4 regions of the Zhihengliuella alba genome follow, and region 1 is predicted to be linked to each of the others. Evidence: riboswitches for the same ligand, from Rfam matches in the RefSeq annotation. Region 1 holds a riboswitch; each other region holds the start of a gene.

Region 1 (7,186 bases):
GGTCGACGCATACCAGAAGGCTCAAGAGTGGGCCGCGGAGAACCCGGAGGAGACGGCGCAGATCCTGGCCGAGGAAGCCGGTCTCGAACAGCCCATCGCGGACAAGGTCATCCTGGAGCGCTCGAACCTCGACGTCGATCCGGTCCCAGGCGAGGCCCAGCGGGAGGTCCTCGAGGCCGTCGGACCGATCTTCGTCGAGATCGGGGACGTGTCCGAGCAGGCCAGCATCGACGAGGCGGTCGACACGCTGTTCGAACCGTCGTTCGCGGAGGATGCCGACGCCTCCACCCTCAAGGAGTAGGGCATGAGCGCCTCCTCCGAAACGCAAGACCACCGGAGCAACCAGGTCTATGGCGGTACAGCTCACGTCTCCGTGGGCTCGTACGGGTCCAGCGCGGCGGGGTCAGGTGACACCCCCGAGGCCTCCGGCGTCGCACCGCAGACGGGCGCGGCGTCCGGACGCCCGCGCCGGCAGCTGCTGAACACTGCGGGAGGGCGCGTGCTGGTGGGCCTCATCGTGCCCGTCGCCATGCTGGCCGCCTGGTACGTCACGACGGCCGCCGGACTCTTCTCCCCCGTTCAGCTCCCCTCGCCCGCATCGGTCTGGAGCGCGGCAGACGAGCTGGTCCACCGCGGCGAGCTGTGGAATCACATCGGTATCTCGACGCAGCGCGTGCTCCTCGGGTTCGGCATCGGTGGGTTCCTGGGTCTGGCTGTCGGTTCCCTCGTCGGCCTGTCCCGGATCGCTGACGCCTTGTTCAGCCCCACGATCGGCGCGTTCCGTGCCGTCCCCTCACTGGCCTGGGTGCCTCTGCTCATCCTCTGGATGCAGATCGGCGAGGACTCCAAAGTCACGTTGATCGCCATCGGCGCGTTCTTTCCGGTCTTCACCACCGTGTACCTGGCGTTGCGGCACGTCGACCGGAACCTGATCGAGGCGGCCCGGGCCTTCGGCCTACGCGGTCTTCAATTGCTGACCACGGTCCAGCTGCCCGCCGTCGTTCCCTCGATCTTCTCCGGACTGCGATTGGCCTTGGCCCAGGCATGGCTGTTCCTCGTCGCGGCCGAGCTCATCGCTTCTTCGATGGGTCTCGGTTTCCTGCTGACCGACTCCCAGTACAACGGACGCACGGACCGGCTGCTCCTGGCGATCGTGCTGCTGGCGGTCATCGGCAAGACCTCGGACGCGCTCCTGGGACTTGTGGAACGCTGGGCCATCAGACGCTGGGCGTGAAGGCCTCCCTCGACGGCTATCCGGCCGGTGCCGCGTTCCGGCGGAACTGGATGACCGCCAGCACGAGGAGCGTCGCCGGCGGCACGATCCGTACCGCCCAAGCCAACGCCGACCCGTCCAGCAGGAACAGAGGGCCGTCGAGGGCCACGACGATGTCCTCGGCGACCTTGGGCAGGGCGACGACGACGAAGGCGACCCCCGTGCCGAGCATCAGCAATCGATGGCGCAGGATGAGCGCCCAGAGGATGAGCTGAACGATCAAGGCCATGACGAGATGCCCGGTCACCACCGTCGCCCCGACGGCGACGGCACCCACTTGCCATGCGGTTCGGCGGAAGTCGGGGAAGCGGCGCGACGTGAGCAACACCGCCGCCGCAGCCAGCAGCGGTACGGCCATGAGGATCAGGGAGGTCCAGAAGGCCCAGCCCAGGGCCTCCGGGGTCGGGGTGGAGCTTCTCAGGACCATCATCCACGCGAGACTCGGCAGATAGGCCACGCCGAAGATCACCAGCAAGCGCGCCACGAAGGCATCGTCCTGGGCGGTCGCGGGCGGCGGGAACGACGGCGTGCGGCTCCCCTGCCCGTTCGTCGCGTCATTCAGCATCGGCTTCCCCATGCCCCGAGTCTGCTTCCCGCCGCACGGGAAAGCCACCCCCGCACCGATCACGGTTCCGTTCCGATCTCCTCCATCACATTGTTGCGCGCGAGGTCACCGGTTTTGCGCCCCGTTCGGTCACGGCGTTTAGTGGTGGGGAACCCATCCCGAGCGGCCGAGAGATCTGGCTCGACGACGCCGCAGCAACCACCGGGGACCGCGCCAGCGGGACCGGACGGTGCTACCGCCAGGACCGATGGAGATGAGCATGAGCGCTTCAGCACCCCACGCCGTCGTACCCGCGAGCCACGCCGCGGGCCGTGCAGCGTACCCGCACCCCGCCCGGCCCCGCACGGAGGCCGAGGCCGCCGAGCAGGAATGGACCGAGGCCGAGCGGCTCGCCCACTGGGACGCCGTGGCCCGCCGCCTCGACTGGGCCGAGCCGTGGCACACCACGCACACCTGGGTCCCGGCGGACCCGGAGACCAGGCGCGGACCGCAGATCTCCTGGTACGACGGCGGCCGGCTCAACGCCGCGGTCAACTGCGCGGATCGGCATGTGGCGGCCGGGCGCGGCGACAAGGTCGCGCTGCACTTCGAGGGCGAGCCGGGCGACCGCCGGACCATCACCTACGCCGAGCTGACCGAGCGGGTCTGCCAGGCGGCCAACGCGCTCGAGGAGCTCGGCATCGGCCAGGGGGACCGCGTGGTGATCTACCTGCCCGTGCTCGTGGAGACCGTGGTCATCACCCTGGCGTGCGCACGCATCGGCGCCGTCCACTCCCTGGTCTTCGGTGGGTTCTCCGCCGAGGCGCTGAGGTTCCGGGTCGAGGACACGGGGGCGAAGCTGCTGGTCACCACGGACGGGCAGTTCCGCCGCGGCCGCGCGGTGCCCGTGAAGGAGAACGCGGACGCCGCCGTGGCCGGGGAGAACAGCATCGAGCACGTCCTCGTGATCGACCGCACGGGTCTGGCCGACATCCCGTGGACGGAGGGGCGCGATGTCTGGTGGCACGACGTCGTCGACCGGCAGCCGCGCACCCACACGGCCGAGGCGTTCGATTCCGAGGCGCCCCTGTTCATCATGTACACCTCCGGCACCACGGGGAAGCCGAAGGGGCTGGTGCACACCACCGGCGGCTATCTGGTCAACGCCAGCTGGTCCCACGAGTTCCTCTTCTCCCACCCCGACCCCGCCCGGCGCGAGCGGGACGTGCACTGGTGCACCGCCGACCTGGCCTGGGTCACTGCGCACACCTACGAGATCTACGGGCCGCTCTCCAACGGCGTCACCCAGGTCATCTACGAGGGGGTGCCGAACGCGCCGCACCCCGGCCGTCATTTCGAGATCATCCAGCGCTACGGCGTGACCAGCTATTACACGGCGCCCACCCTGGTCCGCTCGCTCATGGGCTGGTTCCCGGACGGCGTCCCGGCCGACTACGACCTCTCCTCCATCCGCCTGGCCGGGACCGTCGGCGAGGCCGTGAACCCCGAGGCCTGGCGGTGGCTGCGCGCGCAGGTGGGCCGCGACTCCCTGGTGGCGGGCGATCCGGCCGCCGGCATCCCCATGGTGGACACCTGGTGGCAGTCCGAGTCCGGGGCTACGGTCCTGTCGCCGCGACCGACCGACACGACGTTCAAGCCGGGATGCGGCACGCGGCCGCTGCCGGGCGTCGCCACGGACGTGGTGGACGACGACGGTCGCCGGACGCCGCCGAACGTCCAGGGCAGCATCGTCCTCACCCGGACCGGACCGTCGATGGCGCGGACCGTGTGGGGCGACCCCGAGCGCTACTACGCGTCCTACTGGGAGAAGTTCGTGGAGCAGGGCTGGTTCCTGGCCGGCGACGGCGCCAAGCTGGACGACGACGGCGACGTCTGGATCCTCGGGCGGACCGACGACGCCCTCAACGTCTCCGGGCACCTGCTCTCGACCATCGAGATCGAGTCGGCGCTGGTCTCCCACCCCGCGGTCGTGGAGGCCGGCGTCTGCCCCACCGCCGATCCGAAGACGGGGCAGGCGGCCACGGCGTTTGTCGTCCCGGTCGACCAGTCGCTCGTCGGCGGCCCGGGCTCGGGCACCGCGGAGGCCCTCCCCTCCGCGGCGCGGCGTGCCCTGGTCGAGGAACTCCGGGCGCACGTGGCCCGCGAGATCGGGCCGATCGCCAAGCCGCGCGACGTCGTGTTCGTCCCCGACGTGCCGAAGACCCGCTCCGGCAAGATCATGCGCCGGCTGCTGACCCAGCTGTTCGAGGGCACACCGCTCGGGGACACCACCAGCCTGCAGAACGAGCCCTGCATCCCGGAGCTGCGGCGGATCTGCGGCCCGGAGTAGGTCGGCGCGGGCGGCGGATCACATCCGCCCGCCGGTCTGGACCCAGTACGTCCGGAGGTTCTCCTCCTTGATCCGCAGGTACTCGCTCTCCTGCGCGGCGGCCCGCTCCCAGTTCACCCGGTAGAAGCGGGCGATCGCGCGGAGGGCGCCGAGCACGCTGCGGGCCGGGCTTCTGCGGTCCGGGGTTCTGCGGTCTAGGCTTCTGCGGGGTGGGGCGCTGCGGACCGAGGCCCGGGCGGTCTTCGTCTGCCATGATCCGAGGGTGCTGTTCGTCGTCATGGACTCAGCGTCCGCGCCGCGGCCGAGGGTCGCCACGATTCGGTCCACACCGAATCGTCGGGCGTCGGGATGGCTGGGCCTACGCTGATGCACATGCACATCAGACTGACGGCCGAGGACCTCACCAAGATCCGTTTCGAGTCCTCGCCCCTGTGGGAGGCCGCCGCCAGCATCCGTGCCCTGCAACGCCAGCCGGCCATCCACCGGCCATGGATCGAGGCGACCACATCGGCTCTGGCCGCGTCCACGGAGCCGCACAAGTCGCGCCACCTGGACATCTTGACCACGCTCGTGCGTCCACGGGGCTACATGGCGGACGCTCTGACGCCCACGCCGAGTCGCCAGGGGACCTTCGCCGACTCGCTGGCCGACGTCGCGGCCGTCGACCACGAGGTCTGGCGGGAGAGCCTCGCGTATCTGCGCGGTCACGAACCGACGCCGCGCATCCTGGCGACCCTCGATCTGCTGGAACGGGACCTGCCGGCCGGCCTCGAGATGATCGTCGAGGCCCTGGCCTGGTACTGGGAGATCGCCCTCGAGCCATGGTGGCCGCGCCTGCGCTCCCTGCAACTGGAGGACATCGACTGGCGGCTGGCGCAGATCTCACGGAACGGCATGGCCGAGGTCCTGAAATCCCTGCACCCGAGCGTCGTCCCCACACCCGACGGCCTGGACATCGTGCGCGGGTGCGACGCGACCGGCCACCCCGATCCGGGTGCCGGGCTGATCCTCGTTCCGAACGCGTTCATCTGGCCGGAGACGCTCGTGCTGAACGTCGCCCCGTTCGTGCCGACGCTGACCTACGCCCCGCGCGGCGTCGGGCGCCTGTGGGAGTCCGCCCCGTCGTGCCCCGACGCACCGTTGGCCAAGCTCCTCGGGCGGACGCGGGCGCAGATCCTCGCCCAGCTCGACGTCCCGATGACGACGACGCAGCTGGCCTGCGCGCTGGATCTGGCGCCGGCGACGGTCAACACCCACCTCAAGGTCATGTCGGAGGGCGGCCTGGCCGAGTCCCTCCGCACCGGGCGCGAGGTCTTCTACCGTCGCGCCGACGTCGGGGAGAGCCTCCTCGCGAGACGCTGAACCGGTCCGCGGGCAGGAGCGGCCTGCTCTGGCTGGGGCGTCCAGCGACGGCGGAAGCCAAGCCCGTTCAATCCGCGTCGCTGCGCTCCTCGGCCCTTGCCCGCTCCGCACGCTCGAGCGCTTGCCGCCAGAAGCTGAGCCCCATGAGGTACGCGATGACGAGCGTGAGGGCGCCCAGGAGAATGTTCCAGAGGCCCGGGTCGCTGCCCGCGATGAACGACGCCGCGATCGCGACGGCGAACGGCAGCAGCAGTCCGTCGCCGGCGCGGAGCCCGGGTCCAGCGAACCGCTGCCGGATTCCCCGGTCGGTCGACGGCGGCACCACGATGACGGCCACGGCGAGCGCAGCGACGACGAAGACGGCGATCTTCCCGAGGGTCGGCGTCAGCGCGATGGCCGCCATGGCGACTGCGTAGGCCGCGCTCGAGGCGTACCGGTAGGCGTCGGTCGACATGTCTCCCCTTCGTAGAAGCGCCACCCACGCTACCGCAGGACGGCCTGTCCGGGCTTCAGCGCGTGGACTCCTCCGGGACCGCGTAGGCCTCCGAGGCCCAGAGGTGGAGCAACGCATAGGTACGCCAGGGACTCCAGCGGGCGGCGTGGGCGGCGGCCTGCCGCGGCGTCAGTGGACCCGCACCCAGCGCGCCCGCGAGGGCTCTACGGGCCACCAAGTCCCCGGAGATGAAAGTGTCGGCATCGCCGAGGAGCCGGACGGCCAGGTACTCGGCCGTCCACGGTCCAATGCCCGGCAGCGCCAGCAGCGCGGCCCGGGCTTCCCCGGGTGGGAGCGCATCGAGGCGGAAGCCCTCCGACCACGCCGCGACGACTCCGGCCAGGGTTCTGGCGCGGGCGCCGGTGATGCCGACCGCCTGCTGAAGCTCCGCCGCCTCGAGGCCGGCGTACCGTTCGGGCCCGGGGAACGGCACCAGTCCCAGCCCTTCCCCGGAGTCCCGACCGCGCCCCGCCCCCGGGGAGTCCCCCGGCGCCCCCGACGCCGGGTCGGGGCGAGCCGCGGCGACGAACCGCCCGGCGAACGTCCGGCAGGCGGCCAGCGAGACCTGCTGTCCCAGCACCGCTGTGACGACCGCCTCGAACTCGTCGACGCACCCGGTCACACGCAGCCCGGGCCGCTCCGCCAGCAGCGGCGCGAGCACGGGGTCGGCGGCCAGGGCGGTCCGCGCCGGTCCCAGGTCGTCCTCCAGCCCGAACCACCGCGCCACCAGCCGCTCCAGGTCCCGCTGCGTCTCGCCACCGGATCCCGCGTCGGCCGAGGTGGGAGGCAGCCCCTCCTCCGGCGCGGCCCGGCCGAGGGAGCCCCCTGTCCGCTGGACGAGGACGTCGATCCCGGCGTCCTCGACCAGGGTGAGCTCCACCTGGACGTCACGTCCCGCAGCCCGGACCCAGCGCCGGTGCAGGCGGCCCGCGACGTCCGTCGAGGAGACGCCCGGGACGTCGTGCGCGGCGAGCACCCGCGCGGACGTCCCCGCGTCGAACAGCCCGTTCGCCTCGACCCTCACGTCTCCGCCCCCTCGCACCCCCGCCGCCTCATGCGCCGAGCCCGGTCTCCCGCAGCGTGATGTTGATCCGTCCTGCCCCGAGGCCGCATCCGGCCGGGGCGGTTCCGGCGTGGATCCGGGGCACGCCGTGGTACGCGAGC
Region 2 (7,186 bases), on a different contig from region 1:
CCATGGACCCGCCGAGGACCGCGCGCCAGGCGTCGATCCCCAGGGCATCCGCGAGGCGTGCCTCGAGCCGCACGGTGTCCCGCAGGGTCGTGAACGGGAAGCGCGAGCCCCACGGCCGCCCGTCCGGGTCCGGGCTCGACGGCCCGGTGGTACCGGCGCAGCCGCCCAGCACGGCCGGGGCGACGACGAAGTAGCGGTCCGTGTCGACGGTCCGGCCCGGGCCCACGAAGTCGTCCCACCAGCCGGGAAGCTCGGTGGCTCCCCGGGACACGTGCGTGTCCCCGGTGAGGGCGTGCAGGACGAGCACGGCGTTGGAGGCGTCCGCATCGAGGGTGCCCCACGTCTCGTAGGCGATGTCGACGGATGGCAGCGCGCCGCCGGTCTCGAACTCGAAGGCGCCGGTGCGCAGCGTCTGCAGGACGCCCTCGGACCCTGTCGCCGGGCCCGGCTGCGACCGACCGTCCGGACGCGTCCCGACGGTCGATGTCGGCGCCTCCGCTCCCTGCCCGGGGGCCGTGACCGCGCCGGGAACCGCCCCGGGGGCGCCGGTCCGGCGCCCCCGGGGCTCGGTGATCGTCTCGATGCCGCTGGTCACTTCACCGGTGCCTCGGCGCCGGCCGCCGCCGTCGTCGTGTTCGAGGACGCCGCACCGGCGGCGCGGAACCCGGCCTCGAGGTCGGCGAGGATGTCCTCGACGTGCTCGATGCCGACCGCGATCCGGACCAGGCCGGGCGAGACGCCGGCGGCGCGCTGCTCCTCCTCGCTGAGCTGCGCGTGCGTGGTCGACGCCGGGTGGATGACGAGGGAGCGGACGTCGCCGATGTTGGCGACGTGCGAGTGCAGGGAGAGCCCGTCGACGAAGGCCTGCCCGGCCTCCGCGCCGCCGGCCAGCTCGAACGCGATGACCGCGCCCGTGCCGCGCGGGCCGTACTTGCGGCCGCGCTCGTACCAGGGGCTGGACGGCAGGCCCGCGTACGCGACCGAGAGGACGTCGTCGCGCCCCTCGAGCCACTCCGCGACGCGCTGCGCGTTGGCCACGTGCCGCTCCACGCGCAGGCTCAGGGTCTCCAGGCCCTGCGCGATCAGGAAGGCGTTCAGCGGTGCGACCGCGGACCCGAGGTCGCGCAGCAGCTGCACGCGGGCCTTGAGGATGTAGGCCAGGTTGGCCCCGAGTGCACCGCCGACGCCGAGGTCGCGGGCGAACACCAGGCCGTTGTAGGACTCGTCCGGGGTGTTGAAGCCGGGGAACCGCTCCGGGTCGGCGGCGTAGTCGAACGTGCCGCCGTCCACGATCACGCCGGCGATCGCCGTGCCGTGCCCGCCCAGGTACTTGGTGGCCGAGTGCACGACGACGTCGGCGCCCCACTCGAGCGGGCGGATCAGGTAGGGGGTGGCCAGGGTGTTGTCGACGATCAGCGGGACGCCGACCTCGTGGGCGATCGCCGAGATCTCCTCGATGTTGAGGACGTCCTGGCGCGGGTTGGACACCACTTCGCCGAAGAACGCCTTGGTGTTCGGGCGGACCGCGGCGCGCCAGGCGTCCAGGTCGTCCGGGTCGGCCACGAAGGTGACCTCGAGTCCGAACTTCTTCAGCGTGTGCTTGAGCAGGTTCTGCGTGCCGCCATAGAGCGTGGGGCTGGCGACGATGTGGTCACCGGCCTCGGCGACGTTGAGCAGGGCGTAGGTCGTGGCGGCCTGGCCCGAGGCGAGCAGCAGCGCGCCGACGCCGCCCTCGAGGTCGGCGATCCGCTGCTCCACGGCGTCCTGCGTCGGGTTGCCGATGCGCGTGTAGATCGGCTCCAGCTCGGCGAGCGCGAACCGCGCGGCGGCGCTCTCCGCGCTCGGGAAGACGAACGACGTCGTCTGGTAGATCGGCAGGGCCCGGGCGCCCGTCGTCGGATCCGGCGTCTGGCCCGCGTGGATCTGGCGGGTCTCGAAGGCCCATGCTGCGGACTGGGTGGACGGCGTGGTGTTCTGCTCTGACATGTTGTTCCCCTCTGTGTTCCGGGGTCCGCCCGCACTCCCGCTGTGCCGTGCCGACGCCGAGGGGGCGAAGGCCGCCGGACGGTAACGGTCCGGCGGGTACAGCAGATGGGAAGGCTTTCCCGCGCTTGCCCCGCATCGTTTTCGAGCGGAGCCGGGTCTTCACCCGGGGCACCCCACCGCGAGTGTGAGGGTTGCCGGCCAGCAAACCGGGGTTTCACGCTGGCACTCATGACCTTGGTCCCCAAGTTTCGACGAAGAGGAGCCGCCGTGCAAGCCCGGTCTCAACAGCCCGACACACAGCCCGGCGCGGCCTCGGGACAGCCTCCTGCCGCGGCGTCCGGCGGCAAGTAAGGGCAGCCTAATTTCGAGACGTCCATCACATAGTGCCATCATGAGGACATGATGAGGTTGGACCATGTTTCCTATGCTTGCGGCCCTGACGGCCTGACCGCCACGGCCGACCGGATCGCTCGAGAACTCGGCATCGAATCCGTCAAGGGAGGAGTCCATCCTCGCTTCGGAACCAGGAACGTCATCTTCCCGCTGCGCAACAACCAGTACCTCGAGGTCGTCGAGGTCCTGGCCCATCCGGCGAGCGACAAGGCACCGTTCGGCCAGGCCGTCCGGGCCCGCTCGGAGATGGGCGGCGGCTGGATGGGCTGGGTCGTCGCGGTGGACGACCTGGTCCCGTTCGAGGAGCGCCTCGGCCGCAGTCGGGTACCGGGGAACCGGAAGTTCCCGGACGGCCAGGAGCTGACCTGGCAGCAGATCGGCATCAAGGGCCTGATCGCCGATCCCCAGGTGCCCTACATGATCCAGTGGGACGAGGGCACCGAGAAGCTGCATCCCTCGCAGGCCGTGGAGCGCCCAGAGGGGCAGATCGCGCAGATCTGCATCGCCGGGTCGCGGGACCGCGTGCGGGACTGGCTCGGCCGCCCGGAGCAGTCGCCGCTGGGCGACGTCACGGTCGACTGGCAGGCGCCGAACGGCGCCCCGGGCATCCTGTCCGTGTCCTTCATGACGCCGCACGGCCTGGTCACGCTCTAGAGCCCGCGCCGGGGCTCATCCCCGGCGGGCTCGCACGGCGACCGGTCCGGCTCTGGCGCGGAGCGGCCGGCAGGACTAGATTCGCCGCAGAAGAAGGCGGCGGCAGACGCAGGGGGGCGTAGGCGCATGGGGACCACCGAATCGACTCGCAGAGGGCTCGGCACGACGGCGGTCGATGCCGTCGCTGCGGCGGCCGTCTCGCCGTCCGGGCGCGGCGGGCGGCGGGCTCCCCGGCGCTCCGCCCGGTCCGTCGGGAGCCGACTGCTCGGGCCGCTCCTGGCGGCCGCGGTGCTCTGCGGAGTGGGCGCGTGCGCGCCCCCGGCGGAGCCCGCACTGGCCCTGCTGGACACCCCCGCCTCGACCCAGGAGATCCCGGACCAGATCCTCGAGGCCGGCTTCATGGAGCCCGCCTCGATCCGCTTCGCGGGAGCGGACCAGGACGGCATCGAGTACTACCTCGGCCGCTCGAACCAGGCCGACGAGGTCTGCGTCGCGATCTTCTCCCCCGAGCGGACCTACGAGTTCTCGGGCGGTTGCGCCCCGCTCGAGCCCGAGACGTTCGCCCTCGTGCAGGCCGTGACGACGCCTCCGCGCGTCGCCCACCTGGTCGCGGACGGCTACACCCCGCCGGCCGAGGACGGGCTGAGCCGCGTCAGCGACAACGTCTGGGTGGAGATCCAGGAGCAGTGATCCAGGCGCAGCAGTGAACCAGGCGCAGCAGTGATCCAGGCGCCCGGGTGATCGGCGTCCGGGTGATCGGCGTCCGGACTCACGCCCCGAACCCGGTGGCGGAGCCGAACAGCGCGTACCCGACGAACCCGGCGATGTCGAGGAAGGCGTGCGCGATCACGAGCGGCATGACGCGGCCGTAGCGGGCGTAGATCCAGCCGAAGACGATCCCCATGGCTACGTTCCCGACGAACGGCCCCACCCCCTGGTAGAGGTGGTAGCTACCGCGGAGCAGCGCACTGGTCGCGATCACCGTCCACCTCCCCGCCGGGCCACGGCCCCAGCCCAGACGGCGCAGGTGGTGGAAGAGGAATCCGACGACGATGACCTCCTCCAGGATCCCGTGCCGGATCGCGGAGAGGACCAGGACGGGGATGGTCCACCAGTGGTCGTCGAGGGCGGCCGGGACGATCGCCGTCGTCAGCCCCAGGGCCCGGCCCGCCGCGTAGACGCCCAGCGTCCCGACGCCGATGGCGACCAGGAGCCCGACGCCGAGCGCGGCGTCCCGGCCGGGACGGCGGGCGTCGAGCCCCAGGGTCCGCAGGGCGCCGCGCAGCGGCACGGCCAGGAAGTACAGGGCCAGCGCCACCGGCACGAGCGAGAAGAGGATGTCCAGGAGCTGGTAGACGAGGTCGAAGACGGGCCGGTCGTCCAGCGGGACGTTCATGCTGGTGGTCTGCTCCCCCAGCGGGCCGCGGGTCAGCTTGTCCAGCAGCTCGACCACCGAGTAGACCGCCGACCGGCCCAGCGAGAGGCCCAGGACGAGGATGAGCTCCCAGCGCAGCCGCGTGCGCGTCGCGGCCTCCGGCGCGGCGCCCGGTGCAGCATCCGACGCTGCGGCCGGCGAGGACGCCGGCATGGGCCGCTGCCGGCGGGATGATTCCGGGCGTGACGGGGTGGGCCGAGACGGCGTGGACCGGGAGCTCATAGGATCGATGGTATGCGTGCACCGACCCCGGCCGAGATCCAGCTCGCCGAGAGGCTCCACCCGGGGCCGGCCTGGCAGGACGGCGTCGTCGAGGAGGGCGGGCAGTTCCACCTGGTCCTCGTGGCCGCCGGGGAGGCGGTGCTGCGGATGGCCCGGACGGCGGAGGCCGCCGCGGAGCTGCCGCGCCGCACCGCTCTGGTCGACGCGCTGGCGCCGCTGCTGCCCTACCGGGTCCCGCGCGCCCTCTCGCCCGTGTGGCAGGCCGCCGACGCCGACCCGGAGGTCGCCGAACGTGCGAGCGTCCCGGCATGGGCCGCCGTCGTACAGGAGTACGTGCCCGGGCGGGCGCACGAGCCGCACCGCGGCGACCCGGGCGTCCTGCGCGGGGTGGTCGAGTGCCTGGCCGCGATCGAGGTCGGGCCGCTCCGGGACCTGCTCGCGCGTCCGTTCGCCTACCGCGGCCCCTGGACGGCCCGCAAGCGGGAGGCGGCCGTGGCGGCACTCCCGGACGCCGCCGCGCCGTCCGCGGAGACCGTGCTCGAGCGGATCGAGGCGTTCGCCGACGTGCCGGGCGGGCTGGTGCACGGCGATCTGGCCGGGCACAACATGCACTGGGACGGGGACCGTCTGCTCGGGATCCTCGACTGGGACCTCGCCGCGGAGTGGGACCCCGCGCTCAACGCGGCGTACCTGGGCATGTGGCACAGCAAGGACCTGGTCCCGCTGATCGCCGCCGACCGCGACGAGGCCCGCCGGGCCGCCGTCTGGGACGGGGCGATGGCGCTGGAGGCCGTGTACAACGCCAGTCTGCGGTCCGATCGGCCGAACTGGGCGAAGCTCTACCGCAAGACGCTTCCGCGGATCGAGGCCGCAGCACTCGCGGCCCGCTGACGCCTGCGCCCATCACCCGCTGACGCCCGGGCCCGCCACCCTCTGACGCCTGGACCCGCGCCCGTCTGACGTCCGGGCCCACGCCCGGCCACCCGGACGCAGAGGACCCCCGTCGGGGATCGCACTCGATCCCCGACGGGGGTCCTCGTTCTACAGGTCCGGGCGGGCCCGGGAGGAGCCCGCAGGCTCCGGCTGAGCGGTCCTAGGAGAGGGCGGCGACGGCGGCGTCGTAGTCCGGCTCCTCGGTGATCTCGGTAACGCGCTGGCTGTAGGCCACCGTGCCGTCGGCGTCGATGACGACGACCGCGCGGGAGTGGAGGCCGGCCAGCGGTCCGTCCACCATCGCCGTGCCGAAGTCCTCGGCGAAGCTGGAGCGGAAGGAGGAGGCGGCGATGACGTTCTCGATGCCCTCGGCACCGCAGAAGCGGCCCTGGGCGAACGGCAGGTCGGCGGAGACGCACACGACGGCCGTGTTCTCCAGCCCGGCGGCGTGCTTGTTGAACTCGCGCACGCTCGCAGCGCAGACTCCGGTGTCGACGCTCGGGAAGATGTTCAGCAGGACGCGCTGGCCCTCGAAGTCGGCCGAGGAGACCTCGGACAGATCGGTGCCGACGAGCGTGAACTCGGGGGCCTTGGCGCCCACGGCGGGCAGCTCGCCCACGGTCGAGACAGGGGAACCCTGGAAGGTGATGTCAGTCATGACTCATGTCTACCACGGCCCGGCGGTCGGACCACTCTCCGCGTAGGCTTCTGACATGGCATCCCGTGAGCACAGCCCCCGGCAGATCATCCGCCTCGCCGATCTCGCGCCCATCGCGTGGAGCGGGGAGGCCGGCAGTTCCGTGGACGGCCCGGGCGGCGCCGGCGGCAAGACGCGCGAGATCGCCTCCGGCGACGGCTGGCGCCTCGCCCTCACGATGATCGACAGCGCCGGCGCGCTCGCCGCCCCGGGGCCCGGCGAGCGCGTCGCGACGCTCGTCGACGGCGAGCTCGTCGCGCTCCGCGTGGGCACCCCGGGAGCCCGGCCGGACGCCGGACAACCGGTCACCGAGCACCCGCTGGAGCGGTACCGCCCGTTCCCCTACGACGGCGCGGCGCCCGCGGAGGTCACGCTCCCCACGGGCCCGGGCGTCCTCCTGCAGGCGGAGACCGGACCGCGGGAGTCGGGCGAGCCGCTGGGGGCGCGAGTGACGATCATGGAGCTCTCCAAGACGCGCTCCCTCCCGCTCTTCGGGACCGAGGGCGGCGCGCAGTTCGGGGTCCTCCTCGAGGGCCGTGCGGTCGCGCACCCGGGCGACGGCTCCGGGCACCCCGTCGAGGGCGCCACGGCCGAGCTCGCCGTGTTCGACGCCGTCCGCGGCTCGGACGACGCGCCCGTGCTCACCGGCCGCGGCTTCGTCGCCGTCGTCGACTTCACCCCCTGACCCGAAGGACTCCCGTGCAGTTCCTCGCCCGCCTGAGCCTGAAGAACCGGGCCGTGGTCGCCCTCCTGACGCTCGCCATCGCCGCTGCCGGGCTCTACTCCATGGCCTCGCTGAAGCAGGAGCTCATCCCGGACATCGAGTTCCCGCGGACCACGGTGGTGACGGCGCTGCCCGGCGCCAG
Region 3 (7,186 bases), 130 kb from region 1:
CGGTCGGCGACCGCCACGACGTCGTCCCGGATGGCCGCGAACGCGGCCTCGTCCCAGTCGATCAGATCCATCTTGTTGACCACGACCACGACCTGCGGCACCCCGAGGAGCCCGAGGACGCCGAGGTGCCGGCGGGTCTGCTCCACGACGCCGTTGCGGGCGTCGACGAGGACCAGGGCCGCGTGGGCGGTGGAGGCGCCGGTGACGGTGTTGCGGGTGTACTGCACGTGGCCGGGGCAGTCGGCGAGGATGAAGCTGCGCCGCGGCGTGCTGAAGTAGCGGTACGCGACGTCGATCGTGATGCCCTGCTCGCGCTCCGCGCGCAGCCCGTCGGTGACGAGCGCGAGATCCAGCGCGGGGGTGTCGCCGCCGAATCCGCGCTCGGCGGAGACCCGGCGGATGTCGTCGAGGGAGTCGGCGAGGATCGCCTTGGCGTCGTGCAGGAGGCGGCCCACGAGGGTGGACTTGCCGTCGTCGACGCTGCCGGCCGTGGCCAGGCGGAAGAGTGTGTCACTCATCTTAGAAATACCCTTCCTTCTTGCGGTCCTCCATGGCGGCGGAGGAGATCCTGTCGTCGGCGCGGGTGGCCCCGCGCTCGGTGAGCGTGCTCAGCGCCAGCTCGTCCAGCACCTCGGCGACCGTCCCGGCCGCGGAGAGCACCGCGCCGGTGCAGCTGGCGTCGCCGACGGTGCGGTAGCGGACGGTGCGCTCGGTGACGGGCTCGTCCTCGCGGGGCCGGCTGACGTCCGTCACCGCGTAGACCATGCCGTCGCGCTCGAACGTCGGGCGCTCGTGGGCGAAGTAGATCGGCGGCAGGGCGATGCCCTCGCGGTCGATGTAGGACCAGATGTCCGCCTCGGTCCAGTTGCTGATCGGGAAGGCGCGGACGTGCCCACCCGGGGCGTGGCGCCCGTTGTAGAGGCTCCACACCTCCGGGCGCTGGTTGCGCGGGTCCCAGCCGCCGAACTCGTCGCGCAGCGAGAGGATGCGCTCCTTGGCGCGGGCCTTGTCCTCGTCGCGGCGGGCGCCGCCGAAGAGCGCGTCGAACCGGTGCTCCTCGATCGTGTCCAGGAGGACCCGGGTCTGGAGGCGGTTCCGCGTGCCGTTCGCCGGCTCCACCAGGCGGCCGTCGTCGATGTAGTCCTGCACGGAGCCGACCACCAGGTCGATCCCGTACCGCTGAACCGTGGCGTCGCGGAACGCCAGGACCTCGGGGAAGTTGTGGCCGGTGTCCACGTGGACCACCGGGATCGGCACGCGGGCCGGGGAGACGGCCTTGGCCAGCAGGTGCAGGACCACCACGGAGTCCTTGCCGCCCGAGAAGAGCAGGCCGGGCCGCTCGAACTCGGCGAGCACCTCGCGGATGATGTGGATCGACTCGGACTCCAGCGCGTCCAGGTTCGCGGCGCGGTGGGCGGCGGACCGCTCGGCGGCCAGCGCGTCGTCGTCGGACGGGCGGTCCCCGGCGGACGGCGCGGCGGACGGGCTGCCGGTGGGGCTGGCGGCGCGGGGGCCGGACGTGGTGACGGTCATGGGGTGGTCTCCTCGGGACTCTCGGCGGTCGAGGCGGTGTCGGCGGCGCCGGGCGCGGCGACGTGGATGCCGCACTCGGTCTTGGCGGAGCCGGCCCAGCGGCCGGCGCGGGGATCCTCGCCGGGGGCGACCGGGCGGGTGCAGGGGCGGCAGCCGATGGACGGGTAGCCGTTGGACAGGAGCAGGTTCACGGGGACGGCGTGCTCGGCGGCGTAGTCCACGAGCTGGTCGAAGGTCCAGGTGGCGACCGGGTTGAACTTCACCAGGCCGTGGACCTCGTCGAAGGACACCAGGGGGGCGTTCGCCCGGGTGGGCGACTCCTCCCGGCGGACGCCGGTGAACCAGGCGCCGTAGCCGGCGAGGGCGTCCCTGAGCGGGTCCATCTTCCGGATCCGGCAGCACTCGCCGGGGTCCCGGGCGAAGAGGTCCTTGCCGTACTGGGACTCCTGCTCGGCGATCGTCAGCTTCGGCATGACGTCGACGATCCGGACGTCGAGGCGCCGGGCGACCTCCGCCCGCGTCGCGTGGGTCTCGTCGAAGTGGTATCCGGTCTCCAGGAAGAGGACGTCCACGCCGGGCAGCTCGGCGGCGACGAGGTGCGGGAGCACCGCGTCGGCCATGGAGCAGGCGACGGCGACGTCGCGAACCCCGAAGTGCTCGGCGGCGAAGCGGACCACGGCCTCGGCCGGGGCGTCGAACCCGAGCTGCTCGGCGCCGAGCGCGGCGATGCGCCGGAGCTCGGCCTCGCCCCGCGGCGCGGCGGGTGCGCCGGCGGTGCTCGTAGCGTTCGTGGAGAGGGTCATACCAGTTCCTCCTCGTCGACTCGGTGGGCCCAGGCGGCGAAGGACTCGCCCTCCTCGGCGGTCTCGGCATAGCGCTGCAGCAGGCCGTCGACGTAGTCCGGCAGCCGGTCGGCGGCGACCTTGAGCCCGCGCACGGTGCGTCCGAGGGTCGGCTCGTCGTCCTCGCTCGTGGCGAGGGTCCCGCCGAGGTGGACCTGGAACCCGGCGACCTGCTCGCCGTCGTCGTCCGTGATGAGCTGGCCCTTGAGGCCGATGTCCGCGGTCTGGATGCGGGCGCAGGAGTTGGGGCAGCCGTTGACGTTCAGGCTCAGCTTCCGCGGCACGCGGCCGGAGCGGTCCGCGAGGCGGCGGTCCAGCTCCCGGGCCGCGGCGGCGGCCGTGTCCTTGGTGTCGACGATCGCGAGCTTGCAGTACTCGATGCCCGTGCAGGCGATCGCCGAGCGGGAGACGAGGCCCGGGCGGGCCTCGAATCCGAGCTCGCGGGCGGCGGCGATGAACGGCTCCACCCGGTCCTCCTCGAGGTCCAGCGCGATCACCTTCTGGTGCGGCGTGGTGCGCAGCCGCTGGGACCCGTGCTCCTCGAGCAGGCGTGCGAGGCCGCTGAGCGCCGTACCGGAGACCCGGCCGACCAGCGGCGTGAGGCCGACGTAGAAGCGGCCGTCCTTCTGCCGGTGGACCCCGGAGTGGTCGCCGGGTCCGGTGGGCGCCGGGGCGGCGTCGCAGTCCGGCAGCGCGTAGCCGAGGTACTCGTCCTCGAGGACCTGCCGGAACTTCTCCGGCCCCCAGTCGGCGAGGAGGAACTTGAGGCGGGCACGGTTGCGCAGGCGGCGGAACCCGTAGTCGCGGAAGATCGAGGTGACGCCCTCCCAGACGTCGGGGGCGGCGTCCTCGCCGACGAAGACGCCGAGCCGCTCGCCGAGGCGGGGCGCGGCGGAGAGCCCGCCGCCGACCCAGAGGTCGTAGCCGGGGCCGTGCTCCGGGTGGACCACGCCGACGAGGCCGAAGTCGTTGATCTCGTGCACCACGTCCTGGCTCGGGTGGCCGGTGATCGCCGTCTTGTACTTGCGCGGCAGGTTGGAGAACTCGGGGTTGCCGACGTAGCGGCGCGCGATCTCGGCGATGACCGGGGTCGGGTCGATGATCTCCTCGGCGGCGATGCCGGCGACCGGCGAGCCGAGGATCACGCGCGGCACATCGCCGCAGGCCTCGGTGGTGCTCAGGCCGACGGACTCGAGCCGGCGCCAGATCTCCGGCACGTCGCGGACGTCGATCCAGTGCAATTGGATGTTCTGGCGGTCGGTGACGTCGGCGGTGTCGCGGGCGAACTCGGTGGAGATCCCGCCGATGACCTCGAGCTGCTCGGTGGTCAGGGCGCCGCCGTCGATGCGGACGCGGAGCATGAAGTACTCGTCCTCGAGCTCGTGCGGCTCGAGCGTGGCGGTCTTGCCGCCGGGGATCCCCTGCTTGCGCTGGGTGTAGAGGCCCCACCAGCGGAACCGGCCGTGGAGGTCCTCGGGTTCGATCGACGCGAAGCCGCCGTGGGCGTAGACGTTCTCGATGCGCTCACGGACGTTCAGACCGTTGTCCGCGGCCTTCATCTCCTCGTTGGCGTTCAGCGGCTCGGTGCCGTCGATCTTCCACTGGCCGTTGGGCTTGGCGGAGCGTCGGCCGGCGGTGCCGCCAGCAGCCGCTTTCCGTGGGATGCGTTCCGTCACTTGAGTCATGGATCGACCGTAGGGCCACCGGCGGGCGGGGCGGCAGGCGTGCTACCGGAGGTGAATGCACGTTGCGCCGGCCCCGTGACAAAACGTCTCGCGACGTCACGAACGGTCCGTGCGCAGCCCCTCGAGCACCGTTTCGACGAGACATTCGGTCAACATGGCGGCGGATGACGCCTCCGGTGACAGCAGCGGGGGGCTGACGTACTGTGCCCCGGTCGCCCGGAGGCGCTCCTGGAAGAACCCCTCGCCCAGCAGGACGCTCAGGACGGCGACCTCGCGTCCCTCGTCCCGGTGGCGCTTCACGACGTCGCCGATCCGCGGTTCGGCCGCCGAGCAGAACGCCGCCTCGACACGGGAGCCGAGCACGGCCGAGACGAGCTCGGCGAGCCGCAGCGCCTGCGCCCGCCCCTCCGGCCGCCGGGTGCCGGCGACGGCCAGGACCACGGCGGGCTGCTCCGGCGCCGGCGACCAGCCGAGCGTGGCCGGGGAGTCCGGTGTGGGAGGGGAGCCCGGTGTGGGAGGGGAGCCCGAGGCGGCGGGCCCGGTCTCGGGGGCGGCGGGGACCAGGGCGGCGGGGACCAGGGCGGCGGGGACCAGGGCGGCCAGCCCCCGCGCCAGCCGGAGGGCGGCGGCGCCGGCGGCGATCGGGGGCAGCGCCCCGGTGCTGGGACGCTGCACGACCGCGTCGGCGATGTCGTGGACGGTGTGGACGCCGTCGCAGACGAGCATCGGCAGGACCACGGCGGTCTCCCCCGCGGGCAGCGCCGCCAGGACGTCGCCCAGCCGCGGCTGCTGCACGTCCACGTAGGCCTCGTGGACCCGCACCCGGACGGCGGAGCCCGCGAGCGCCTGGCGCAGCCGGTCCTCGACGCCGGCGCGGAGCCCGTCGATCATCCCGCGGCCCTCGGGGGAGTCGGTGCCGTGGGCGACCGCGACGACGTGCACGACGCCCCGGCCGTTCCCGCCGGACGCCGGGAGGCCAGCGTGGGGCGCCGGGGGCTCCCAGCGCGGGTCCTCCCGGGGCCCTCGGCTCGGAGCGGTCGGGTGCGGATCTCGATGCTGCATGGGTGCAACCTACCGAGCGATCCGGGCCCGGGCCGCACCCGGGTGGGGTCGGCGCGGGGCCGGGTCACGAACCGTCACACGGGCTCTTTGTGACGGCCGGAGTCCCCCTCGGCCCCGGTTCTCCGCGTCACAACTGCGATTCGAGCGTCATCGGCTTTCACATTCCCGACTGTGAAGCGCCCGGGGCGGCCGTGTTTGCCGGACCGGTGCGCCGGGCCCTTACATGGTGAGCACCACCCATCAAGAGCGGCCGAGAGATCTGGATCGACGACGCCGCAGCAACCATCCGCCTCCCCGGCATCCCGGCCGGACGACGACGGAACGGTGCTACCGCCAGAAGCGATGGAGACGCATCGACGCCACGCCCTCCGCCCGGCACCCCGGGCTGCGGTGCGGCGCCGTCGTTCCTCCTTCGCGTCAATGCGAGGAGACAGAATGAGCCTGAACCACACCGCAGCGCCGCCCCCGGCGCTGTCCTACGAGCTCTACCCGCCCCGCAACGCCGAGGCCCGCGCCCGGGCCGTGGACGTCGTCGCGGAGCTCGAGGCGAGCGGCCCCGACTACGTGTCCGTCACCTACAACGGCACGCCGGAGCGGCGCCGGGCCTCGATCGAGCTGATCGGCCACCTGATCGAGCACACCCGGCTGCGGCCGCTGGCCCATCTGACCTGCGTGGGCGAGACCCGCGACTCGCTGGACCGGCTGGTCAACCACCTGGTGGCGCTCGGCGTCCGCGGCGTCCTCGCCCTGCGCGGGGACCAGCCGGAGGGCACCGACCCGGACCACCCGGCCGCCTACGGCGAGCTGCCGTTCGCGCGCTACCTCGTGGAGCTGATCCGGGAGGTCGAGGACCGCAGGTCGGCCTCGCTCGGCGCCGGACGGCTCGCGATCGGCGTCGCCGCGTACCCGACGCGCCACCCGGAGTCCCCCTCCTTCCGGCACGACGTCGAGGTGCTGCTCGCCAAGGAGCGCGCCGGTGCGAACTTCGCGATCACGCAGATCTACTTCGACGCCGCCGACTACACCGGGCTGGTGGAGGCGGCGCGGACCGCGGGCGTCACCATCCCGATCGTCCCGGGCATCATGCCGGTCAACAACGAGCGACGGCTGCTGCGCCTCTGCGAGCTCTCCGGGCTGGCCCCGGACGAGGGCCTGCGCGCCCGCCTGGCCGACGCGGCCACGGACGCCGAGCGGCACCGCATCGGCGTCGACCACGCGGCCGGGCTGGCCCAGGCCGCGTTCGACGCCGGGGCGCCAGGGCTCCACCTCTACACCTTCAACGACGCCCGCGGGCCCCTGGACGTGGTCCGGGCCCTCGGCCTGACCGGCGCCGGCATCACCGACGCCCGCGACGGCGCCGACTACGGCGACGTGCACGCGCTCGTCGGCGCAGCCCGGCTCGCCAACGCCTGACCGCCGCCACCGAACCACCCACCGACCACCGACATCCCTTTCCCGCACCACCCTTTCCCGCACGAAGGAGCACGCCATGACCACGTTCCCCGCCGCCACCATCCTCGGCTACCCGCGCATCGGCCCGAACCGCGAGCTGAAGAAGGCCGTCGAGGCCTACTGGGCCGGCCGCATCGACGAGGCCGCCCTCGACGCGGCCTCGCACGAGCTGCAGGACCGCACCATCGACCGCCTCGTCGGCCTCGGCCTCTCCGCGACCGACTCCTCCATCCCGGCGGACTTCGCGCTCTACGACCAGGTGCTGGACACCACGGCCGCCCTCGGCGCCCTGCCGCAGCGCTTCGCCGACCTGGCCGGCACCGACGGCGAGGTCGGCACCGACGCCTACTTCACGCTGGCCCGGGGCGACAAGGAGCGCCAGCCGCTGGAGATGACCAAGTGGTTCGACACGAACTACCACTACCTGGTCCCCGAGATCGGCCCCACCACGGTCTTCCGCCCGCTGGCCGACCGCCTCGCGGGGATCGTCAAGCGCCAGTCGGCCCGCGGCAACACGCTCCGCCCGGTCCTCGTCGGCCCGGTGACCTACCTGCTGCTGTCCAAGCCGGAGGAGGGCGCCCCCGAGGGCTTCGACCCGCTGGACCGCCTGGA
Region 4 (7,186 bases), on a different contig from region 1:
CGGGCCCGCGCCGAGGACCCGCTGCTGCAGGACCTGACCCCGCGCGAGCGCGAGGTGCTGGAGGCCATGGCCGAGGGGCTCTCCAACGCGGAGATCGCCCGAAAGTTCTTCGTCTCCGAGGCGACGGTGAAGACGCACGTGCGCCGGATCCTGACCAAGCTGCACCTGAGGGACCGGGTGCAGGCCGTGGTGTACGCGTACGAGACCGGCCTGGTGGTCCCCACCCAGGGCCTGGACTACTGACGGGGGCCGGAGTGAACATCGAATTCCTGCGCAGCCCGTGGTTCATGGTCGCGGTCCTGCTGCTCGCGACCGGCGCGTTCCTGCTCTCCGCCTCGGACTGGCACGCGGCCGGCTGGGCGCTCGTGGTGGTGGGCCTGGCAGCGGTCGGATTCGCCCGGTACCGGCAGGGCTGACGCCGGCTCGGTAGGATCGGCGGAGAGCAGGACCTGAAACGAACGCTTGAGGAAGAGGAACACCGTGGTCGACCAGCAAGCCCTGAACGCCGCCCGGGACGTCGAGCCGGCCGCCCTCGAGCACGTCGAGGACCTCGCGGCGTTCGTCGCCGCCTCCCCGTCCAGCTACCACGCCGCGGCGGAGGGGGCCCGGCGGCTGGCCGCCGCCGGCTTCACCGGCCTGGACGAGGCCGCGGACTGGCCGTCCGCCCCGGGCGCCTACTACGTGGTGCGCGACGGCGCCCTGATCGCCTGGGTGGTCCCGGACGGCGTCGGGCCCCGGACCGGCTTCCACCTGCTGGGCTCCCACACCGACTCGCCGTCCTTCAAGCTCAAGCCGCGCCCGACCACCGGGGCGCACGGCTGGCTCCAGGCCGGCGTCGAGGTCTACGGCGGGCCGCTGCTGAACTCGTGGCTGGACCGCGAGCTGCTGCTCGCGGGTCGGCTGGTGCTCCGGGACGGCACCGAGGTCCTGACCCGGACCGATCCGCTGCTGCGCTTCCCGCAGCTCGCCATCCACCTGGACCGCCAGGTCAACGAGGGCCTCACCCTGGACAAGCAGCGCCACATGAACCCGGTCTGGGGGACCGGTGCGCCCGCGCAGGAGGACCTGCTCGGCGTGCTCGGCGCCGCGGCGGGCGTGGCCCCGGAGGACATCGGCGGGTACGACGTCGTCGTGGCCGACTCCCAGCCCGGCGCGGTGTTCGGGCACGAGCAGGCGTTCTTCGCCTCCGGCCGGCTGGACAACCTCTCCTCGATGCACGCGTCCCTGGTCGCCCTGGCCGAGCACGCCGGCGCGGGCCGCGGGGCCGGCGGCGGGCGGATCGCCATGCTGACGGCGTTCGACCACGAGGAGATCGGCTCCGGCTCCCGCTCGGGCGCGTCCGGCCCCTTCCTGCAGGAGGTCCTCGAGCGGGTCTCCGGCGGGCTCGGCGCGACCGCGGCGGACCGGTACCGCGCCTACGCGGACTCGGTCTGCGTCTCCGCCGACGCGGGACACTCGATCCACCCCAACTACCCCGAGCGCCACGACCCCGCGAATCAGCCGCTGCTCGGCGGCGGGCCCCTGCTGAAGATCAACGCGAACCAGCGCTACGCGACCGACGGGGTCGGTGCGGCCCTGTGGGCGCGCCTGTGCGGAGAGGCGGGGGTGCCGTACCAGGAGTTCGTCTCCAACAACGTCATGCCCTGCGGCTCGACGATCGGCCCGCTCACGGCCACGCGGCTCGGGATCCGCACGGTGGACGTCGGCATCCCGCTGCTGTCGATGCACTCGGCGCGCGAGCTGTGCGGCGTGGCCGACCCGTGGCGTCTGGCCCGGGTGGCGGCACGGTTCTTCGCCGACTGAGCGCCCCCGCGAACAGGGCCGGCCTCGCGTGCGCGCGAGGCCGGCCCTGTCCTTCTGTGTCCTGTGCGCGAGTTCTTATGCGCGAGCTGGAAGCCCCGTGTGAATCCCCGCCTGGGCTTGACCCGCCCGACCGTCGTGACCGTATCGTTATTAAGTCACGTTTTGGTAACTGCCTCTCGGGCGCCAAAACAGGAACGACCCGTATCCCAGATCGTCCACGGGTCGACGAGCCCTGAAGCCTATTCGGACGCCGGACGATCGCGCACTGATGGCCGGGGACGGTCTGAGCGTAGGGATGGCCCTGGAGAAACTGTGATCCAGAAGAACAAGAACACCAAGAACTTCTCCCGTGCCGGCCTCGCCGGCGGCGCAGCGGTCCTCGCGCTGGCAGCGGCCGGCGTCGCGGCCGTGCCGGCCAACGCAGCCTCCACGTCCACCTGGGACTCCCTCGCGGCCTGCGAGTCGGGCGGCGACTGGTCCATCAACACGGGCAACGGCTACTACGGCGGCCTGCAGTTCAGCATGAGCACGTGGCAGGCCTTCGGCGGCACCGGCAACCCGGCCGACGCCTCCAAATCGCAGCAGATCGCCGTCGCCGAGAAGGTCCTCGCCTCGCAGGGCTGGGGCGCATGGCCCGCCTGCTCCGCCGAGCTGGGGCTCTCCGGCACCGAGGCCTCCACCAGCAGCGACATCCAGGTCGAGGCCCAGGCCGAGTCCGAGCCGACCCAGCAGGAGTCCAGCCAGGCCGCAGAGGCCGAGGCCGAGGCCCAGGCTCAGGCCGAGGCGGAGGCGGCCGAGGAGCAGGCCGCCGCTGAGGCGCAGTCCAGCGCCAAGCACCGCGCCGAGGGCCCCGCGTCCACCGAGAAGGCCGCCGGCGGCGCCGGCAAGCACGTCGCCGAGGTCAAGGCGGAGGACTCCGGCGAGGACCACGAGGTCGCCGCCGGCGAGACGCTGGCGACCATCGCCGAGGAGCACGGCATCACCGATTGGCGCGCGATCTTCGCGCTGAACACCGACGTCGTGGCCGATCCCGACGTGATCTACGTCGGCGAGACGCTCGACCTGCCGGTCAAGTAGCACCGGCCGATCACCGGGCCGGCCCCGCCGGACCGTGACCCGGGGCTTGCCCCGATCCCTGTGGCGGACCGCTTCCGAGCGGTCCGCCACAGTCGTGTCCGAGGGGGTCCCCGCGGCCGTCGTGCGCCCCACCGGCCCGGACGCGGGCGGGGTGCCCCGGACCTGTTGTCCACACCTCACCCCGTCCGTCCCGGAGGCGGCGCCGCGTCCGGTAGGATGGTGGAGGTTGTTTTTGCCCGCCCGCACATCGGGCGCGGCGTCCGACCAACGCAAAGAACCTCCTGTTACGGAGAGACCGTGACCGTTTAGCCCAAAGGAGGTGGGTTCACATGCGTAATTACGAACTTGCGGTGCTGATCGACCCTGAGGTCGATGAGCGTACCGTCGAGCCGACTCTCGAGAAGTTCCTGAATGTCGTGCGCAACGATGGCGGGACCATCGACAACGTCGACATCTGGGGCCGTCGCCGCATGGCTTACGAGATCCAGAAGAAGTCGGAAGCGATCTACGCTTTCGTCAAGTTCACGGCAACCCCGGCGACCTCCGCGGAGCTCGACCGCCAGCTGTCTCTGAACGAGAACATCCTGCGCGTCAAGATCTTCCGCCCGGAAGAGCCGAAGGCCGAAGCGAAGTAATTCGCCTCGAGTCTGTATCAGAAGAACCGATAGTCAGGAGACGTCATGGCAGGCGAAACCGTGATCACGGTCGTCGGTAACCTCACCGGCGACCCGGAACTGCGTTTCACTCCGTCGGGTTCCGCGGTGGCGAACTTCACCATCGCCTCCACCCCGCGGACGTTCGACCGGCAGACCAACGAGTGGAAGGACGGCGAAACGCTGTTCCTCCGCGGATCGGTCTGGCGCGAAGCCGCTGAGAACGTCGCCGAGACGCTGACCAAGGGCATGCGCGTCATCGCCCAGGGCCGGCTGAAGTCGCGTTCTTTTGACACCAAGGAAGGCGAGCGGCGCACCGTCATGGAGCTGGATGTCGACGAGATCGGCCCCTCCCTGCGCTACGCCTCGGCCAAGGTCACCCGCACCCAGCGCAATGCTGGCGGCAACCAGGGCGGCTTCGGCGGCGGCAACCAGCAGCAGGGCGGCTTCGGCGGGAACCAGGGTGGCGGCTTCGGCGGCGACTCCGGTTTCGGCGGCGGCACGGCTGCACCGGCCGGTGGCAATGGCGGCGGCTGGGCAGCGCCCGGCGCCGACAGCAACCCGTGGTCCACTCCGTCGGGCGGCAATGCCGCCGGTGGCGGCTGGGGCCCGGGCAGCGACGAACCGCCTTTCTAAACACTCACTATTCACCATCCCGCAGAAGACTCTGCGGGCTCCATAGAAAAAAGGAGCTCCACGATGGCTAAGGCTGATATCCGTAAGCCCAAACCAAAGTCCAACCCCTTGAAGGCCGCTGACATCACCGTCATCGACTACAAGGACGTCGCACTGCTGCGCAAGTTCATCTCCGATCGCGGCAAGATCCGCGCTCGTCGGGTGACGGGCGTGAGCGTTCAGGAGCAGCGCAAGATCGCGCAGGCCATCAAGAACGCCCGCGAGATTGCCCTGCTGCCCTACTCCGGCGCTGGCCGCGGCTAAGGGAAGGGACCCACAACATGGCAAAGCTCATTCTGACCCACGAAGTGACCGGTCTCGGCACCGCAGGCGACATCGTCGAGGTGAAGAACGGTTACGCCCGTAACTACCTTCTGCCGCGCGGCTTCGCCGTCACCTGGTCCAAGGGTGGCGAGAAGCAGGTCGAGTCCATCCAGGCCGCTCGCGAGGCTCGCGCCGTCGCGTCGCTGGAGGAGGCCAAGGAGCTGGCTGCGAAGCTGGCCTCCAAGCCGGTGAAGGTCCAGGTGAAGACCGGCGAGTCCGGTCGCCTGTTCGGCACCGTCAAGGTCGACGACATCGCGAAGGCCGTCGAGGCCGCCGGCCTCGGCTCCATCGACAAGCGCAAGGTCGAACTGCCGGAGCACATCAAGTCCACCGGCAACTTCGAGGCCACCGTGCGCCTGCACGAGGACGTCTCGGCGACCATCGCGCTGCAGGTCGTCCCGGCCGCCAAGAAGAAGTAGTCCGCGCGGCAGCAGCCGCTCGAGTGCTTCAGCGCCACGAGGCCCCATCCCTTCGCGGGGGTGGGGCCTCGTCGCTTTAACGGCGTCGTGCCGCCAGCCAGGCGAGGAGCCAGCCGGCCTCCACGGCCGCGTCCGCCAGGTAGATTCGGCGGATGCGCCCGGTCGACCCGTAGTAGAGGTCCACCAGCCCATAGGCCAGAGCGGAACCGATGCCGAGGCGGCGGGCCGTGCGGCGTCCCTCATCGCTCGGCGTCGAGCGCAGCAGGGCGTAGCCGACGGCGACCGAGAAGCCCGCGACCGTCTGGACGAGCCAGCGGTCCGCCTTGGGTCCGGTGACGGCCACGAAGCTGCGGTAGTGGACCAGCGGCCAGAGCCCGGCCGCCAGATCGAAGAGTCCGTGCGCCGTCGACAGCCGGATCCGTGCCATGGTGCCTCCAGTTCCCCGCTCGCACCGGGCCGGGCGGCTCCGGTGCGGCCACCCTAGCGCGCGGACCTCGTCGGCGGTACGCCTGTGCGGCCCCGTGCCCGGCGCGCCCCGGTCCCGTGTGTCGCCAGCTTGCGGAATGTTGCGTCCGTCGTTGTCACAGATCCTTCCCCGCACGTAGCGTGGGGAGCGAATCAAGAGATTCAACGTCAAGCCCTGGCTCGTTGAACGGCAACCCTCCCATTGCGGTAGTGGGGTGCTCCAGGTGATGATTCGGCCTTCCGGAACACGCCGGTGGGCAAGTACCGCGTCGCAGCCCGGCCCCTCCCGGCCGGATGGGCGCATGATCACAGGCGGTGGCCATGACTGCACCCGAATCCGACCTCTCGACCGATCTCTCCGCGGGCGCGCTGCGGCAGGCGTTCGCGCGGCATCCCTCCGGCCTGGCGGCCCTCTGCGCCGTCGTCGACGGAGAGCCGCAGGGGATCGTCGCCTCCTCCTTCACGGTCGGCGTCTCCCTGGACCCGCCGCTGGTCCTGTTCGCCGTGCAGAAGAGCTCGCGCACCTGGCCGAGGATCCGCGCCGCGCAGCGCATCGGTGTCTCCGTCCTGGGCGCGACGCACCGGGACGTGTGCCGGCAGATCGCCGCGCGGGACGGGGACCGTTTCGCCGGCGTGCGCTTCGAGTCGAGCGACGCCGGTGCCCTCTTCCTGCACGAGGCGGCGCTCTGGCTGGACTGCAGCATCGACCAGGAGGTCGACGCGGGCGATCACGCGGTGGTCATCCTCCGCGTCCACCGGCACGCGGCCCACGAGGGGCTCCACCAGCCCCTCGTCTTCCACGACTCGGACTTCGCCACGCTGGGCGCGCCCGCCTACGCCTGACGCGGGCGGCCGCCCTCAGCGGTGCTGGATGTCGTCCACCAGCCGCTTGGCGTCCGCCAGCCCCACGCCGGTGTCGCGGCGGACCTTCCTGATCGCCTCGACGACCTTGCCCTGCTGCACCAGGCTCACCACGGCGGCGTAGTCGGCCTGGCCCGCGGGACGGGTGGCGGGCACGGCGCCCGCGCCGGCCTGGGCGGTGGGGTCGTCCACGGGAGCCGTGGGGGTGCGCTGGGCCGTGGGCATCCGCTGCTGCGTCTCGTGGCGCACGCGCTCGGCCTCCCGGCGCTGCTCCTCGCGCTGCTGGACCCATTTGGCGTTGAGCCGCTGGATGTACTGCTCTTCCTCGCTGAGCTGCCCGGTGGTCGTCCGGCTGAAGACGTACCAGAGCGCGCCGACGATCCCGACGAGGACGGCGATGACGATGAGTGCTTCGAGGAGCCCGAGCGAGAACATGCTGTCCATCCTAGGCGCGTGCGTCGGCGCGGGCGCCGCCGTCGGGTCGGCGGTCCGGTGCCGGGCCGTCCGGCCCGCCGCCCGCATGCTCGTAGCCCTCCTGGACCAGCTGCCGGAGCACGTCCAGGTCGACGTCGTCGAGCTTGTTCACGTAGAGGCAGGACACCCCGCGGCGGTGCTTGCCGAGGCGGGAGAGCCAGCGCTCCGACTCCTCGCTGCCGGTGAGGACGTACAGGGCCAGATTAGCCCGGCGGGGCGAGAATCCGACGGCGGGCGCGTCGCCCTCGCGGCCGGTGGCGTACCGGTAGTGATAGGCGCCGAAGCCGACGATCGAGGGCCCCCACATGACCGGTTCCTCGCCGGTGGCCGAGCCGAAGAGCTCCAGCAGCGTCTCGGCGTCGGCGCGCCGCCGCGGGTGGTCGACGCCGGACACGAAGGACCGGGCATCGACGGAGGTGGGGCGCATCACGGGCT

Evidence for each region. A riboswitch is a leader RNA that binds a small molecule or an ion and turns the genes downstream of it on or off. The one in region 1 is predicted to bind S-adenosylmethionine.
Region 2: linked by a shared signal. The riboswitch ahead of ABD784_RS06560 (bifunctional o-acetylhomoserine/o-acetylserine sulfhydrylase) and the one ahead of acs (acetate--CoA ligase) in region 1 are both predicted to bind S-adenosylmethionine.
Region 3: linked by a shared signal. The riboswitch ahead of ABD784_RS12525 (methylenetetrahydrofolate reductase) and the one ahead of acs (acetate--CoA ligase) in region 1 are both predicted to bind S-adenosylmethionine.
Region 4: linked by a shared signal. The riboswitch ahead of ABD784_RS10325 (flavin reductase family protein) and the one ahead of acs (acetate--CoA ligase) in region 1 are both predicted to bind S-adenosylmethionine.

What each region holds. Positions count from the first base shown of each region.
Region 1 covers NZ_BAABCJ010000006.1:65,781-72,966, forward strand. The annotation lists gene ABD784_RS11830 (aliphatic sulfonate ABC transporter substrate-binding protein) at 1-301, shown strand, start outside; gene ABD784_RS11835 (ABC transporter permease) at 305-1,234, shown strand; gene ABD784_RS11840 (hypothetical protein) at 1,251-1,850, opposite strand; SAM riboswitch class I at 1,989-2,092, shown strand; gene acs (acetate--CoA ligase) at 2,098-4,167, shown strand; gene ABD784_RS11850 (hypothetical protein) at 4,186-4,446, opposite strand; gene ABD784_RS11855 (ArsR/SmtB family transcription factor) at 4,540-5,529, shown strand; gene ABD784_RS11860 (hypothetical protein) at 5,597-5,983, opposite strand; gene ABD784_RS11865 (DNA-3-methyladenine glycosylase 2) at 6,039-7,046, opposite strand; gene ABD784_RS11870 (alpha-ketoglutarate-dependent dioxygenase AlkB family protein) at 7,075-7,186, opposite strand, start outside.
Region 2 covers NZ_BAABCJ010000002.1:166,730-173,915, forward strand. The annotation lists gene metX (homoserine O-acetyltransferase MetX) at 1-595, opposite strand, end outside; gene ABD784_RS06560 (bifunctional o-acetylhomoserine/o-acetylserine sulfhydrylase) at 592-1,986, opposite strand; SAM riboswitch class IV at 2,103-2,220, opposite strand; gene ABD784_RS06565 (VOC family protein) at 2,386-3,033, shown strand; gene ABD784_RS06570 (hypothetical protein) at 3,160-3,723, shown strand; gene ABD784_RS06575 (CPBP family intramembrane glutamic endopeptidase) at 3,803-4,621, opposite strand; gene ABD784_RS06580 (aminoglycoside phosphotransferase family protein) at 4,703-5,581, shown strand; gene tpx (thiol peroxidase) at 5,784-6,281, opposite strand; gene ABD784_RS06590 (hypothetical protein) at 6,337-7,005, shown strand; gene ABD784_RS06595 (efflux RND transporter permease subunit) at 7,020-7,186, shown strand, end outside.
Region 3 covers NZ_BAABCJ010000006.1:192,666-199,851, forward strand. The annotation lists gene ABD784_RS12500 (sulfate adenylyltransferase subunit 1) at 1-518, opposite strand, end outside; gene cysD (sulfate adenylyltransferase subunit CysD) at 520-1,533, opposite strand; gene ABD784_RS12510 (phosphoadenylyl-sulfate reductase) at 1,530-2,336, opposite strand; gene ABD784_RS12515 (nitrite/sulfite reductase) at 2,333-4,060, opposite strand; gene ABD784_RS12520 (sirohydrochlorin chelatase) at 4,157-5,122, opposite strand; SAM riboswitch class I at 5,357-5,471, shown strand; gene ABD784_RS12525 (methylenetetrahydrofolate reductase) at 5,558-6,535, shown strand; gene metE (5-methyltetrahydropteroyltriglutamate--homocysteine S-methyltransferase) at 6,612-7,186, shown strand, end outside.
Region 4 covers NZ_BAABCJ010000005.1:150,373-157,558, forward strand. The annotation lists gene ABD784_RS10280 (response regulator transcription factor) at 1-243, shown strand, start outside; gene ABD784_RS10285 (hypothetical protein) at 255-416, shown strand; gene ABD784_RS10290 (M18 family aminopeptidase) at 481-1,803, shown strand; gene ABD784_RS10295 (transglycosylase family protein) at 2,116-2,880, shown strand; gene rpsF (30S ribosomal protein S6) at 3,210-3,515, shown strand; gene ABD784_RS10305 (single-stranded DNA-binding protein) at 3,561-4,169, shown strand; gene rpsR (30S ribosomal protein S18) at 4,233-4,472, shown strand; gene rplI (50S ribosomal protein L9) at 4,490-4,951, shown strand; gene ABD784_RS10320 (hypothetical protein) at 5,028-5,378, opposite strand; SAM riboswitch class IV at 5,568-5,686, shown strand; gene ABD784_RS10325 (flavin reductase family protein) at 5,738-6,259, shown strand; gene ABD784_RS10330 (hypothetical protein) at 6,275-6,712, opposite strand; gene ABD784_RS10335 (DUF1801 domain-containing protein) at 6,723-7,186, opposite strand, start outside.